Regions from separate parts of the Enterobacter quasiroggenkampii genome, predicted to be linked through region 2. Evidence: predicted binding sites of a transcription regulator. Region 2 holds the regulator's gene; each other region holds the start of a gene.

Region 1 (5,208 bases), 1.8 Mb from region 2:
TGAATTTCGAACTCAACGTTCTGGCCTTCAGCCAGAGTTTTGAAGCCGTTACCCTGGATTGCAGAGAAGTGTACGAACACGTCTTTGCTGCCGTCGGCAGGAGTAATGAAACCAAAACCTTTAGACTCGTTGAACCACTTAACTTGACCTTTAATCTTTGCCATTTTGCAAAATTCCTTAGAGTGTTTTCTTAGCCCGCAGGCATTAACTGAGATAAAACTGAGACATTACTGCATGAGGCACTAATATAAGGTTCGGCAGAGAAGCGGTATTCAACGACAACGTGTTTACTCAGGACTTCTTTACTGAAAATGCCACACATAAACAGAACTGTACCTCGTTTGACCCAAAACGTGTTATCACACACTATGTTTAATATGGCAAGCCATTTTTAAACATGTCTCGATCCGCCGCACAAATTCGAACAGTGCCTGTCAGGTTTTGCACAATTATGCGCATCACGTACAGACAGCCCTGCTGCGTAACAAAGACCCAGCGTTGCTTTCACACCCGCTGTAATCTAAGACTTTTTTAACATAGCTCAATCATTACGAACCGTCCAGCAAACGGGAAAAGAAATCTTACGTCTTGATTGAGTTAGAACAATTTGTGAAAACTTATGCTTAAATCATTGTAACGCGACCAAATTGTTTCAGAGAAAAAACAGTGTTAATAACCCGCGCCCAGCTGTATTAAAATGCAGCAGCGAATAAACAGCGTTATGCACCAAAATAATGAAATTTTTATGACTCTGCATCAAAAGAAGGCAAGCAAAACGTTTCGATAAAAATAAAACATTCCTGCGCGCGTTTACATCAACAATATATGCAACAATTTATCGCTTCGTTTATAAGGATAAATATTCACCAATTTTCAGTATCCTGAAAGAATGGTTAACTGGTGCTAAATTATCGAGTGCGTGAGTTAACTCCTGCACAGGTTCATCTAAGGCTTCATCTGCCAGTTCAAACACGCCCCAGTGAATGGGGAATGCCAACGGTGAGCCCAGCTGCTGCCACAATGCCACCGCAGATTGCGGATCCATATGATGGACAGCCATGAACCATCGTGGGGCATAGGCACCAATCGGTAACGCGGCGGCATCTATCTGGCCCAGGCGTTCAGGAATTAACAGCAGCTCAGGTGAATAACCGGTATCACCGCTAAACCAGAAACGGTGATGCCGTCCTTCCATCACCCAGCCGCACCATAAGGAACGATTGCGGTTCCATGGCGTGCGCATGCTCCAGTGCTGTGCCGGTACGGCGGTCAGCGTCATCCCCTGCCAGGTGAAACTCTGCCACCAGTCGAGTTCGACCACGCGTTTTGCTCCCCGGCGGCGAAACCAGTCGGCGAGGCCCAAAGGAACAAAAATACTGACGTCGGGAAAGCGTTTGAGGATTCGGCGAAGGGTTGCGTCATCAAGATGATCGTAATGATTATGGGAAATGACGACCGCATCCAGCTGATGAAGTTGCTCGACAGACAGTACGGGGGGTGTCTTACGCTGGGGTCCCAGGAAAGGCAGCGGAGAAGCGCGTCGAGAAAACACCGGATCGGTAAGGATGGTATTGCCGTCCAGCTGCAGCAACACGCTCGCGTGTCCGAGCCACCATACCCCATCTTCCTGAGGTTGCGTAAGCTCAACCGGTTGCCACCACTGGCGGATAAAGTCTTCATAACCCAGCGCGGGCGGCTTCGGTAATCCGGCCTCTTTACGCGCTTTACGCCAACGGTCAAGGTCGCCGGGTTGATGTCCGACAGGATCGGTATTACAAAAACCGTTTGGGGTGTGATGTTTCAGGGAGGGGTCATACCAGGGATTTTTCCAGACCACAGCCACCTCCCAGGACAAAAAGATTAACGCTCAGCCACCAGGCGGATAAAGTCGTCTTCGTCTTTGTTATCTTCAGCGACCGCGTCTTTCGGCGCGTCTTTCTCTTCCGGTTCGTTAGCCTCACACAGACGGCGTAGCAGCGCATTCTGACGTTTTTGCTGATCGAGCAGCGCTTCCAGCAGTTCGATCTGCTCGTTAGTACGGGAACTGGCGCGGTTCACGAAAAACCAGATGACCAGCCCCACAAGCAGTACCACCAAAGAAATCATCAGGGATGCTATATTCAGCAGCCCTGAATTCAGTAACTCACCCATTTCACCACCTCAATAAAAACGTCTATTTTACCACTGGCGCGAAGGAAGGAAATCACGTTGAGAAAAAATGTCTATTACCACGGAATAAACTTGTTTATTGCGCAAACGCCGCTAAAAAACTGTACATCCTGATCGCACATCACATTGATCGTCTGCGTCCATAACACCACGCACGCTATCAGCACGATAATCAGAATTACCCAGCGTATTTTTTTCACTCCACACTCCGTCTAAGGACCTGATGTAACGAGATTATCACGCTTATCTTAAACAAGGACTAACTGTGCCTCCATCGCGTTTTTTTTCAGAATCCTGCACTTGTTTCATCGCGTAAACGCTTTACGCTAGCATTACGATAACAACGATAAAAGAGGTAATGATGCGATTCATCATTCGAACAATTATTGCACTGGCCCTTGTCTGGATTGGCCTTCTGTTAACGGGCTATGGCGTGCTCGTGGGGAGCACCGAAAACGCAGCCGGGCTAGGCATTCAGTGTAAATATCTCACAGCACAGGGAATGAGCACTGCCCAATATCTGCATACTGACAGTGGGATCGTTGGCTTAACCCACTGCCCTGTACTGCGTAAAACATCCGTCGTGATTGATAATGGCTAATCAGCCTGGTGAATGACATACAAAAAACGCCGCATCAGATGCGGCGTTTTTTTCTACCAGCAGGGATTAAAACGGGTAGTCGTGATATCCCATCTGTTCAGAAATTTTCCGTGCCGCAGTGTGCAGAATAGCCACATACTCATGCAGACGCTCTTCGGAGAAGCGTAAGGTTGGGAAGGAGATACTCAAGCCCGCGATCACCACGCCAAAGCGGTCAAATACCGGAACGCCGATGCAGCGCAGCCCCTCTTCCTGCTCTTCGTTATCTTCGCCATATCCCTGCTCGCGCACGCGGTCGAGCACCGTCAGCAGCGCATCCGTGCTGGTAATGGTTCGTTCCGTGCTGCGTTTGTATTCCACGCCTTCGAGGATCTGTTTCACTTCCTCGCGATCGCGCCACGCCAGCAGAACTTTACCAATGGCGGTACTGTAGAGCGGGTTGCGGCGACCAATGCGCGAATACATGCGCAGATTGTACATGGAGTCGATTTTATGGATGTAAACGATGCTGTCTTCATCCAGGGCACCGAGATGAATGGTCTCTTTGGTCAGGCGAGAGATTTCACGCATCTGAATGTCAGCGCTGCGGATCAGGTCAACATTTTGTAGCGCACGCGCACCCAATTCAAACAGCTTAAGCGTCAGAGAATACTTTTCAGATTCGCCTTCCTGCGCAACGTAACCCAGTGACTTCATGGTTTGCAAAAAGCGATAAACGGTGCTTTTTGACATCATCACGCGCTGCGACAGCTCTGTAATACCTATTTCACGCTCTTCTCCAAGCGCCTGTAAGATGCCAAACACCTTCAGCACGGAAGAAACAGAATCTGGCTGTTTATCCAAATCCGCAATAGCCATTTACCACCTCATAGCGAGTGTTTTATAAAAATCAGAACCGGTTTTTATTATAAGTTCCCGTCATGTCACCTGCAATCAATCCGCGTTTACTTCGTTACAAATCTGCGACATATCGCGGCTGTAACAATGCTAAAATAGTTACCCTGAGAATAATTTCACGCTGAGCTTTTTACTCCTGATGGAAAAGAATCTTTCTGATGGCCTGCCATTACCCCAGCGGTATGGCGCAATAGCGACCATCATTATCGGTATCTCAATGGCCGTCCTTGACGGCGCGATTGCAAACGTTGCCCTGCCAACCATCGCCAGCGACCTGCATGCCTCACCCGCCAGTTCGATTTGGATTGTTAACGCCTACCAGATTGCGATTGTGGTGTCACTGCTCTCGTTCTCTTTCCTCGGCGATATGTTCGGCTACCGCCGGGTATATCAGTGCGGCCTGGTGGTTTTCACTTTTACCTCCCTGCTCTGTGCCCTTTCAGATTCACTGCATACCCTGACGCTTGCGCGTATTGCGCAGGGTTTTGGCGGCGCGGCGCTCATGAGCGTAAACACGGCGCTGATCCGCTTGATTTATCCGCAGCGTCATCTGGGGCGCGGAATGGGGATAAACTCGTTTATTGTCGCCGTCTCTTCTGCCGCCGGGCCAACAATTGCGGCGGCGATCCTCTCCGTTGCGTCATGGCAATGGCTGTTCGCCATTAACGTGCCACTGGGTATCGTCGCCATCTTTTTTGCTCTGCGCTTTCTTCCCGCTAACGGCTCCAAAAGCAGCATGCCGCGCTTCGACGTGGCAAGTGCGGTGATGAATGCTCTGACCTTCGGCCTGCTGATTACGGCGCTGAGCGGCTTTGCCCAGGGACAATCTCTGGTGCTTACCGCCGCGGAGCTCATCGCCCTGCTGGCGATCGGCTTCTTCTTTGTACGCCGCCAGCTCACCCTGCCAGTTCCTTTGCTGCCCGTTGACCTGCTGCGTATTCCCCTCTTTTCGCTCTCCATCTGCACGTCTGTCTGCTCGTTCTGCGCCCAGATGCTGGCTCTGGTCTCCCTGCCCTTCTTTCTGCAGAGCGTAGTTGGCCGCTCAGAAGTGGAAACCGGGCTGCTGCTCACCCCCTGGCCGCTGGCGACGATGGTGATGGCACCGCTGGCAGGTTATTTAATTGAACGTGTTCATGCCGGTTTATTGGGCGCTTTGGGGCTGGCGGTGATGGCGACAGGCCTTTTCGCGTTAGCATTGTTGCCCTCGTCGCCTTCGGATCTGGACATCATCTGGCGCATGATCCTCTGCGGCGCAGGGTTTGGCCTGTTCCAGTCCCCCAATAATCACACCATTATCACCTCAGCACCACGGCATCGCAGCGGTGGGGCAAGCGGTATGCTGGGAACCGCGCGTCTGCTGGGCCAAAGCAGCGGTGCGGCACTGGTCGCCCTGATGTTTAACCTTGCCGGACAAAACGGTAACCACCTTGCGCTCCTCACCGCAGGCGCCCTTGCCACCCTAGCGGCGGTCGTCAGTGGCCTGCGGGTGACCCAGCCCAGGGTTCAGGCATAAAAAAAGCCGGGCGGAGTGTTCTCCCGCC
Region 2 (5,208 bases):
AAACGCGGCGGTCCAGACGTGTTCACCCGCCTGTAAGCCAACCATTGGAGGGAAAATGATGTTGCCTGCGCCAACGAACAGCGCAAATGTCATAAAGCCCAGCGCGATGATGTCACGCGATTTTAAGTGATGGGTCATAAAACCTTACTGCCTGTGGATGTGGTGTTGAAAACATTGAGATTTTCGATATCCCTGACGGGACGATACAGCCGAAAATTTGCTCAATTTCAGCGGGAAATGCTCCCGTCCTGGCGTGGAGAAGAATAGTTTTTCGATTTACCACGCAAATACAGTCGGTCTGACAGTATCTGGGGCGCAATTTAAACGCTTATAACGTTTAAAGGCAAGGTGGGATCGTAAAACCAGAACAATATGCCAGCATGAAAATACGCACCAGCACAATACGCTGTTTATAAGAAAAACCCATGGCTAATCATGCGAACAAAAAACAGCCAGCCGTATAAAATTCATCCGCGTTTCGCTTGACTGCAAAGCAAACGGGCCAGCGATGGCTGACCCGTGGAAAGGTAAAATGACACGCCCGCCGTCAGGCGATCTTTTTGGCAATTAATCGTTCCGGGATAACGAAGCTGAAGCGGGTTCCTTTGCCCAGGGTACTCTGAATATCGAGACGGCTTTCATGGTGGTTGACTGCGTGTTTCACAATCGCCAGCCCGAGGCCGCTTCCGCCCGTCTGCCGCGATCGCGCTTTATCCACACGGTAGAAGCGCTCGGTCAGACGCGGAATATGCTCCGGCGCAATCCCCGGCCCGTTGTCCTCCACGCTAAACTCGGCCCCCGTTGGGGTATGGTGCCAGCGCACCACGATATCCGTCCCCTCCGGCGTATGATTCACCGCGTTATACACCAGGTTGGAAATGGCGCTGCGCAGCTCATCTTCGCTGCCCAGCACCTTCAGCGTGTTGTCGACGTCAAAGGTCAGGTGGTGCTTTTTGTGGCTTAACGTCTGCGCTTCACGCTCCACGACCCGCAGCATCATCGGGACATCAATGGTGTCATTCAGCGCGAGCGTTGGCGCCGCTTCAATCTTCGAGAGCGTCAGCAGCTGCTTAACCAGGCCTTCCATCCGGTGCGTTTGCTCGCGCATGGTGTGCAGCGCTTTTTCACGCGGCGCACCTTCCAGCGTTTGCTCCTGCATCATCTCCAGGTAGCCCTGCAGCACGGTCAACGGGGTTCGCAGTTCGTGGCTGACGTTGGCGAAGAAGTTACGACGCGCCCCTTCCAACTGGTGCATCTGGGTGACATCGCGCGCCACCATCAGCCACTGCTTATCGCTGTAGGGCATCACGCGGATCTCAAGATGGCGACCATTATTGAGCTTGAGATTGTGCGGACGGGAGAAATCACGCTTTTTCAGGTACAGCGTGAACTCGGGATAACGCAGAAGGTTGAGGATATTCTGTCCATTGTCATCCGGCCAGCGCAGGCCCAGCAGCTGCTGCGCCAGGCCGTTACACCAGAAGATCGTCCCTTCTTCGGTCGTCAGAATCACGGCATCCGGCAGCGATTCTGCACCGCTGCGAAAACGCTTAATCAGGCTTCCCAGCTCGCGGCGGCGCTTTTTATTACGCATCTGCATCTGATGCAGACCGTACAGCAGCGGCTCCCAGCTGCCGCTTCCCGGCGGCGGCGTCATGCTTCGGTCAACCCACAGCCACCAGGAGAGGCGCAGCAGGTTCCAGAAATGCCAGATGAGCAGCCCGGTGACCGACGCCAGCAGAAACCACGGCAGGTGTCCAAGAAAGGCCCCCAGAATGAAGGCCGGAATACAGCATAAGATCAGTTCAAAGACGAGCCTTTTCCATGACAGACGTTCCAGCACGCGTCACACTCCTGTCATTGTTCAGAAACGGGTAGAAAAACGATAACCCGTGCCGCGGACCGTCTGCACCATGCGATCGTGGCCGCTCAGTTCCAGTGCTTTTCGCAGGCGGCGGATATGTACGTCAACCGTCCGGTCTTCGACATACACGTTAGTTCCCCAGACGTTATTCAGCAACTGCTCGCGGCTGTACACGCGTTCCGGGTGGGTCATAAAGAAGTGCAGGAGTTTAAATTCGGTAGGCCCCATGTCGAGGGGATTTTCACCGGTCATCACGCGGTGAGACGTCGGATCAAGGCTCAGCCCCTGCATTTCGATCACCTCTTCCACCGCCATCGGCGAAATACGGCGCATTACGGCTTTAATGCGGGCCACCAGCTCTTTGGGGGAGAACGGTTTGGTAATGTAATCGTCCGCGCCGGTCTCCAGACCGCGCACACGATCCTCTTCTTCTCCGCGCGCCGTGAGCATCACAACCGGTATATCGCGGGTCAGCGCTTCACGCTTCAGGTGTTTGATAAACTGCAGTCCGGAGCCGCCGGGCAGCATCCAGTCCAGCAGAATCAGATCGGGCCAGGGTTCATTCAGCTGGTTCACTGCACTGTCATAATCTTCTGCTTCAACCGGCTGGAAGCCATTTTGTTCGAGCACGAAGCACACCATTTCACGAATTGGAGCTTCATCTTCTACGACCAGAATACGTCTCGCCATACTTTGCCCTGTCTTATCTTATTTACGTTACAAGTTTGTAATTCGGCGCCATTATGCGTCAGATTTATGACAGATTTATGAAAAACAGTACCACGTTAACGGGCAAACCGTTGTTTTATTACAGCGGTTATTTTCCCTTCTCTGAACGTTTATAATCCTGCTTTCTCTTTTTTGCCACGGATCAGCTATGCGCATACTTCACACCTCGGACTGGCATCTGGGTCAAAATTTTTACAGCAAAAGCCGTGCGGCTGAACATGAAGCGTTCCTGGGCTGGCTGCTGGAAACGGCCCGGACGCACGAGGTGGACGCGATTATTGTGGCGGGAGACATCTTTGATACCGGCTCGCCGCCGAGCTATGCGCGCGAGTTGTATAACCGCTTCGTGGTGAATCTGCAGCAAACCGGCTGTCATCTGGTGATCGTCGCCGGCAACCATGATTCCGTCGCAACGCTGAATGAATCCCGCGACATCCTGGCGTTTCTCAATACCACCGTCGTCGCCAGCGCCGGGCACGCCCCGCAGATCCTGAAAAAGCGCGACGGGTCGCCGGGGGCGGTGCTGTGTCCGATACCGTTTTTACGTCCGCGCGACATCGTGCAAAGCCAGGCGGGGCTGTCGGGCGCGGAAAAGCAGCAACATTTGTTGCAGGCCATCACCGACTATTACCACCAGCAGCACGCCGAAGCCTGTGCCCTGCGCGGTGACCAGTCGATTCCGGTGATTGCGACCGGGCACCTCACCACCGTCGGGGCCAGTAAAAGTGACGCCGTGCGTGACATCTATATCGGCACGCTGGATGCCTTTCCGGCGCAGCACTTCCCGCCCGCCGACTACATTGCGCTCGGGCACATTCACCGGGCGCAGATCGTCGGCGGCTGCGAGCACATCCGCTACTGCGGCTCGCCCCTTTCGCTCAGCTTTGACGAAACGGGCAAAGCCAAATCCGTACATCTGGTGACCTTCTCCGACGGAAAACTCAGCGCCGTCGACACGCTGGAGGTGCCCGTTACTCAACCGCTGGCCGTGCTGAAAGGCGATCTCAATGCCATCACCGCACAACTGGAGCAGTGGCGCGGCGTCGAGCAAGATCCCCCCATCTGGCTGGACATCGAAATCACCACCGACGACTACCTGCACGATATGCAGCGAAAAATCCAGGCGCTGACCGAAGATTTGCCGGTTGAGGTCTTGCTGGTGCGCCGCAGCCGCGAGCAGCGCGAGAAAATCCTGTTAAGCGCTCAACGCGAAACGCTCAGTGAACTGGGGGTCGAAGAGGTGTTTGAACGCAGACTCTCGCAGGAGGAAATCGACGAGGCGAAGCGCGCAAGGCTCAGCGAACTGTTCAGCCATACCCTGCATGCGCTCAATGATGAGGAAGAAAACGCGTGAAAATTTTGAGCCTGCGACTGAAAAATCTTAACTCCCTCAAGGGCGAGTGGAAAATTGATTTTACCGCTGAGCCGTTTGCCAGCAACGGGCTGTTTGCCATCACCGGCGCGACCGGGGCAGGTAAAACCACCCTGCTCGACGCCATCTGTCTGGCGCTTTATCACGAAACGCCGCGACTGCAGAAGGTCTCCCAGGCGCAAAACGACCTGATGACGCGCGACACCGCCGAGTGTCTGGCGGAAGTGGAGTTCGAGGTAAAAGGCACCGCCTATCGCGCCTTCTGGAGCCAAAACCGGGCGCGCAACCAGCCGGACGGGAACCTGCAGGCGCCGCGCGTGGAGCTGGCGCGCTGCGAAGATGGCAAAATCCTGGCCGACAAAGTGACGGATAAGCTGGAGCAAACCGCCGCGCTCACCGGGCTGGACTACGGGCGCTTTACCCGCTCCATGCTGCTTTCTCAGGGGCAGTTTGCTGCCTTTCTCAACGCCAAACCGAGCGATCGCGCCGAGCTGCTGGAAGAGCTGACCGGCACCGAAATCTACGGTCAGATTTCCGCCATGGTGTTTGAGAAACACAAAGCCGCCCGCATCGTGCTTGAAAAGTGCGAGGCGCAGGCGGCGGGCGTCGTGCTGTTGAGCGAAGAACAACAGCAGCAGTTACAGCAAAGTTTGCAGGCACTTACTGACGAAGAGAAAACCCTGCTGGAACAGCAGCAAAACCAACAGAAAGATTTTCAGTGGCTTACGCGCCATGATGAGCTCGTGCGCGAGCAACAGCGCGTCACCGCGATGCAGCAGCAGGCGCAACAGGCGCTGACGGACGCTGCGCCTGAACTGGCAAAACTGCAGCTTGCTCTCCCCGCCGCCCAGCTTCGGCCGCTTTGGGATCATCAGCAGGAGCAAACCGCGCGCCTGACGCAAACCCAGCAGCGAATTATCGAAGTAAATACTCGCTTACAGGCCAGAACCGCGCTGCGTTCACGTATCCGCAATACCGCCCTGCGTGACCACGAGCAGCGACAGGCCGAACTGTCGGCGCTGGCGCAGTGGCTGGCGGAGCACGAGCGCTATCGTCTGTTAGGCCAGGAGATTGCAGGCTGGCGTGCCCAGTTCTCGCAGCTTAACCGCGATAAAACGCAGTTAGCCTCGCTTGCTGCGCGGATAGGTGAATTACGCAACAGGCTGGCAGCGATGCCGGAAAATGCGCTGACGCTGACGGCGGATGAGGTCAGCGCGGCCATGGAGCAGCAGTCCCGGTTACG
Region 3 (5,208 bases), 2.2 Mb from region 2:
AGCCCCTGGTAGACCCAGCGGGTAAATTCACTTTCACGCAGGGCATCGCCCCAGGCGACAGGCTGAATACCTTTCCAGCGCTCGTTTAAAAACGCGCTGAGCTGATCGAGCGACTGGGTAGCGGTGGTGGTGTGAAAGCGCTGCAACAGCCCGGCGGCGCGACAGGCGCACAGCTCGCCCTGGCAGGTGCCCATTCCGACGCGGGTGCGGCGACGAAGATCGAGCAGGCTGGTGACCGTCAGGTTCTCCACCGCGTACTGCACCTCACCGGCGGTGACGGCTTCGCACTCGCACACGAGGCTGCGGCTTACTCGTCCTTCACCGAGCCACGGTGGCGTTCTGTCGCCGTGGCGGTACACCGCGGACCCGCGCAGCGGCGCAGGCAAAGAGATGATTTTTTGCAACGTTTTTTCGGTGGACTGCCGCGATCCCGGCAGCGGCTGTTCTGCCGTCACGCACGGCCTGGTATTCCCCAGCTTGCGGCAGACGGCATCGGTTGCCCACTCGGCCATCAGGCGATAGGTCATCAGCTTGCCGCCGGTGATGGTGATAAACCCGTCCATGCCGTCGCGCGTAGCGTGATCGAGCAGCACGATGCCCCGGCTGACGTTACGTCCGCTCGGATCGTTGTCGCTGGCGACCAGCGGACGCACGCCCGCGTAGGCGCGCAGAATGCGCGTCTGCGCCATCACCGGCGCCAGTTTTTCCCCTTCGCGCAGCAGGATATCCACCTCTTCAGCGGTGACGCGGTTGTAGTCAATTTCGCTGTAGTCCACGTGGGTTGAGGTCGTCCCGATTAACGAAATGGTATCTCCCGGCACGAGGATATCGGCGTCAGACGGTTTGCGGCAGCGGTTGATCACGTGGTTATTAATGCGGTGGTCGAGGATCAGCAGCGAGCCTTTCGCCGGGAACATGCGCACCGACAGGTCAGCGTATTCCGCAATCCGTTGCCCCCAGATCCCCGCCGCGTTGACCACCACGGTGGCATACAGCTCGCTGTGTTCATTGTATTGCGCATTAAAAAGCCGCACGCCGCAGATGCGATGGCCTTCGCGGATAAGGCCGGTCACTTCGTGCCCGGTGAGGATATGTGCGCCATGCTCCCTGGCGTCCAGCATGTTGGCGGCGGTCAGGCGGAACGGATCGACGGTGCCGTCAGGGACTTTCACCGCGCCGATAAGCGCCGGGTTAACCGACGGTTCCAGCCGCCGCGCCAGCGCCGGATCCATGGCTTCAGCCTGAATGCCCGCGGCGCCGCAGGCGGTAATAAAGGTGTCCTGAAAGGCGAGGTCATCTTCAGGAAGGGTAATAAAGAGGCCGTCGGTCGGTTCAATGCATTGTCGGGCGATACGCTTGAGGATCTGGTTTTCAGCAATACATTCGCGTGCGGATTCCGCGTCGGTGACCGCATACCGGGCGCCGCTGTGCAGCAGGCCGTGGTTACGCCCGGTTGCGCCCGTGGCGATATCATGGCGTTCCAGAAGCGTGACGCTTAAGCCGCGAAGGGCGCAATCGCGCGCGATCCCGGCGCCGGTTGCGCCACCACCAATGATTATCACATCGCTATAACGAGGATCGTGACTGGTCATTGTTTACCCTCTATGTTCGTTTTCTATCATTTAGCCATATTAATTTTGTGGTTTGTTTGATTTCGAACATAAACGCGCGGAATTCGAAAGTGAAACGTGATTTCATGCGCTTTTTTGCGCATTCCGTCATATTTCTGTAACAATCTGTGCGTTGATTCACAGTAACAATCACCGTGATTTCTTAACATCCCCGCCTCTGGAATTCAGGTGCGAGCCACCTGCTCATTCATTTCAAGGCCACGGAGGCTGTTATGCTCAGTATCTTCAAACCTGCGCCCCACAGGGCGCGTCTGCCAGAGGCAGAAATAGATCCGCTCTATCGCCGCCTGCGTTGGCAAATCTTCCTGGGGATCTTCTTCGGGTACGCGGCGTACTACCTTGTACGTAAAAACTTCGCGCTCGCCATGCCGTATCTGGTGGAGCAGGGCTTTTCTCGCGGCGATCTGGGGTTCGCGCTGTCGGGGATCTCTATCGCCTACGGTTTTTCCAAATTCATCATGGGCTCCGTGTCGGATCGCTCGAATCCGCGCGTGTTCCTGCCCGCCGGTCTGATCCTGGCGGCAGCGGTGATGCTGTTTATGGGCTTTGTGCCATGGGCAACCTCCAGCATTGCCATCATGTTCGTGCTGCTGTTCCTCTGCGGCTGGTTCCAGGGAATGGGGTGGCCGCCGTGCGGACGCACCATGGTGCACTGGTGGTCGCAGAAAGAGCGCGGCGGCATCGTGTCGGTGTGGAACTGCGCCCATAACGTGGGCGGCGGTATTCCGCCGCTGCTGTTCCTGCTGGGGATGGCTTGGTTCAACGACTGGCACGCGGCGCTCTACATGCCTGCCTTTGGCGCCATTCTGGTGGCGATTATTGCCTTCGCCCTGATGCGCGATACCCCGCAGTCCTGCGGCCTGCCGCCGATTGAAGAGTACAAAAACGACTATCCGGATGATTACAGCAAGGAGCATGAAGAAGAGCTGACCGCAAAACAGATCTTCATGAAGTACGTGCTGCCGAACAAGCTGCTGTGGTACATCGCGGTCGCGAACGTGTTTGTTTACCTGCTGCGCTACGGCATCCTCGACTGGTCGCCAACCTACCTGAAAGAGGTGAAGCACTTCGCGCTGGATAAATCCTCCTGGGCCTATTTCCTGTATGAATATGCCGGGATCCCGGGCACGCTGCTTTGCGGCTGGATGTCGGACAAAGTGTTTAAAGGTAACCGCGGTGCGACGGGCGTGTTCTTTATGACGCTGGTGACCATCGCGACGGTCGTTTACTGGCTTAACCCGCCGGGCAACCCATCAGTAGATATGGCCTGCATGATCGTCATCGGTTTCCTGATTTACGGTCCGGTGATGCTGATCGGTCTGCATGCCCTGGAGCTGGCGCCGAAAAAAGCGGCGGGCACGGCGGCGGGCTTTACCGGCCTGTTCGGCTACCTCGGCGGTTCGGTCGCGGCGAGCGCCATTGTGGGCTACACCGTTGACTTCTTCGGCTGGGACGGCGGCTTTATGGTGATGATCGGCGGTAGCGTGCTGGCGGTGCTGCTGCTGATTGTTGTGATGATCGGGGAAAAACGTCACCACGCTGAAGTGCTGGCACGTCGTCAATAAGGAGCTTTGCGATGAAATTAACTCAGTTAGCGACAGGCCTGCTGCTGGCGGGCCTGATGACCGGGTCCGCGCTGGCGGCGGATAAAATCGTTATTGCCCACCGCGGCGCGAGCGGCTATCTGCCGGAGCATACGCTGCCGGCGAAAGCGATGGCCTATGCGCAGGGTGCGGATTACCTGGAGCAGGATCTGGTGATGACGAAGGACGACCAGCTGGTCGTCCTGCACGATCACTATCTTGACCGCGTGACGGACGTGGCGGAGCGCTTCCCGGACCGCGCCCGCAAAGATGGCCGCTTCTACGCCATTGACTTCACGCTGGCGGAGATCCGCTCTCTGAAGTTTACCGAAGGCTTCGAGATTGAAAACGGCAAGAAGGTGCAGGTCTATCCGGGACGTTTCCCGATGGGCAAATCTGACTTCCGGATCCATACCTTCCAGGAAGAGATTGAGTTTGTTCAGGGGCTGAACCACTCAACCGGTAAAAACATCGGCATCTATCCGGAAATTAAAGCGCCGTGGTTCCACCATCAGGAAGGGAAGGACATTGCCGCGAAGACGCTGGAGGTGCTGAAACAGTACGGCTACACCAGCAAGAAGGACAAGGTCTACCTGCAGTGTTTTGATGCCGCCGAGCTGAAGCGCATCAAAACCGAGCTGGAGCCGAAGATGGGCATGAACCTCAACCTGGTGCAGCTGATTGCCTACACTGACTGGAATGAAACCCAGGAGAAGCAGCCGGACGGGACGTGGGTGAACTACAACTACGACTGGATGTTTAAGCCGGGCGCGATGAAGCAGATTGCGCAGTACGCCGACGGCATTGGGCCTGATTACCATATGCTGGTGGCGGAAGGCTCAACGCCGGGCCACGTGAAGCTGACGGCGATGGTGAAAGAGGCGCATGCCAGCAAGATGCAGGTGCATCCGTACACCGTGCGTGCAGACCAGCTTCCGCCGTATGCCACGGATGTGAATCAGCTTTATGAGGTGTTGTATAAGCAGGCGGGCGTGGACGGACTGTTCACGGATTTCCCGGATAAAGCGGTGAGCTTTTTGAAGGATTAACGCTGAAATTGCCGGGTGGCGGCTGCGCCTTACCCGGCCTACGAACTGCGGTTTTGTAGGTCGGGTAAGCAAAGCGCCACCCGACACATTCACATCTCGATTTCGATATCGCCTTTTGCCCGGCAGCAGCAGGGCAAAATTTCCCCTTCATTGATAAAGGCCAGCGGTTCGGTCAGCCAGTCCACCTGGCCGGCGACCAGACGGCAGCGGCACGAGCCGCAATAGCCTTCACGACACTGGTACTCGACCTCCACCTGATGCGCTTCAAGCGCCACCAGCAGGGAAGGGTGCTCTTCCTGGCACAGCACTTCTGTACCCGAAAGGCTCAGCGTGACGCGCGTCATCAGAGCTGGAAGTCGCTCAGGTCGTCGGTGTTGACTTCAGAATCAATCTGACCGACCAGATAAGAACTCACTTCCACTTCCTGCGGCGCGACCTGCACGTTATCGGACACCAGCCAGGTGTTGATCCACGGGATAGGGTTAGAGCGCGTCTGGAACGGCAGGTCGAGACCGACAGCCTGCATGCGGATGTTGGTGATGTACTCCACGTACTGGCACAGGATGTCTTTGTTCAGGCCAATCATGGAGCCGTCACGGAACAGGTAGTCTGCCCACTCTTTCTCCTGCTGGGCCGCCAGCACGAACAGGTCGTAGCACTCCTGCTTGCACTCTTCGGCGATTGCCGCCATCTCAGGATCGTCCGTGCCGCTGCGCAGCAGGTTCAGCATGTGCTGGGTACCGGTCAGGTGCAGGGCTTCATCACGGGCAATCAGACGGATGATCTTGGCGTTGCCTTCCATCAGCTTGCGCTCGGCAAAGGCGAAGGAGCAGGCGAAGCTCACGTAGAAGCGGATCGCTTCCAGCGCGTTGACGCTCATCAGGCACAGGTACAGCTGCTTTTTCAGCGCACGCAGGTTTACGGTGATGGTTTTGCCATCCACGT

What was found. The regulator PhoB, encoded in region 2, activates phosphate uptake and scavenging genes when phosphate is short. The targets are predictions, from matches to a motif close to CTGTCATAAAACTGNCNNAT.
Region 1: kdgR (DNA-binding transcriptional regulator KdgR) is a predicted target of PhoB. The motif match lies at 3,720-3,739, and genes of this name have one in related genera.
Region 3: glpT (glycerol-3-phosphate transporter) is a predicted target of PhoB. The motif match lies at 1,716-1,735, and genes of this name have one in related genera.

Annotation. Positions count from the first base shown of each region.
Region 1 covers NZ_CP143745.1:3,429,680-3,434,887, forward strand. The annotation lists gene cspE (transcription antiterminator/RNA stability regulator CspE) at 1-164, opposite strand, end outside; partial or broken gene V1572_RS16440 (DUF2627 domain-containing protein) at 178-322, opposite strand; gene V1572_RS16445 (MBL fold metallo-hydrolase) at 848-1,837, opposite strand; gene V1572_RS16450 (YebO family protein) at 1,861-2,151, opposite strand; gene mgrB (PhoP/PhoQ regulator MgrB) at 2,226-2,369, opposite strand; gene V1572_RS16460 (YobH family protein) at 2,531-2,770, shown strand; gene kdgR (DNA-binding transcriptional regulator KdgR) at 2,837-3,628, opposite strand; gene V1572_RS16470 (MFS transporter) at 3,807-5,180, shown strand.
Region 2 covers NZ_CP143745.1:1,588,414-1,593,621, reverse strand. The annotation lists gene brnQ (branched-chain amino acid transporter carrier protein BrnQ) at 1-138, opposite strand, end outside; gene phoR (phosphate regulon sensor histidine kinase PhoR) at 548-1,843, opposite strand; gene phoB (phosphate response regulator transcription factor PhoB) at 1,865-2,554, opposite strand; gene sbcD (exonuclease subunit SbcD) at 2,742-3,947, shown strand; gene sbcC (exonuclease subunit SbcC) at 3,944-5,208, shown strand, end outside.
Region 3 covers NZ_CP143745.1:3,834,190-3,839,397, reverse strand. The annotation lists gene glpA (anaerobic glycerol-3-phosphate dehydrogenase subunit A) at 1-1,592, opposite strand, end outside; gene glpT (glycerol-3-phosphate transporter) at 1,844-3,196, shown strand; gene glpQ (glycerophosphodiester phosphodiesterase) at 3,208-4,263, shown strand; gene yfaE (class I ribonucleotide reductase maintenance protein YfaE) at 4,353-4,607, opposite strand; gene nrdB (class Ia ribonucleoside-diphosphate reductase subunit beta) at 4,607-5,208, opposite strand, start outside.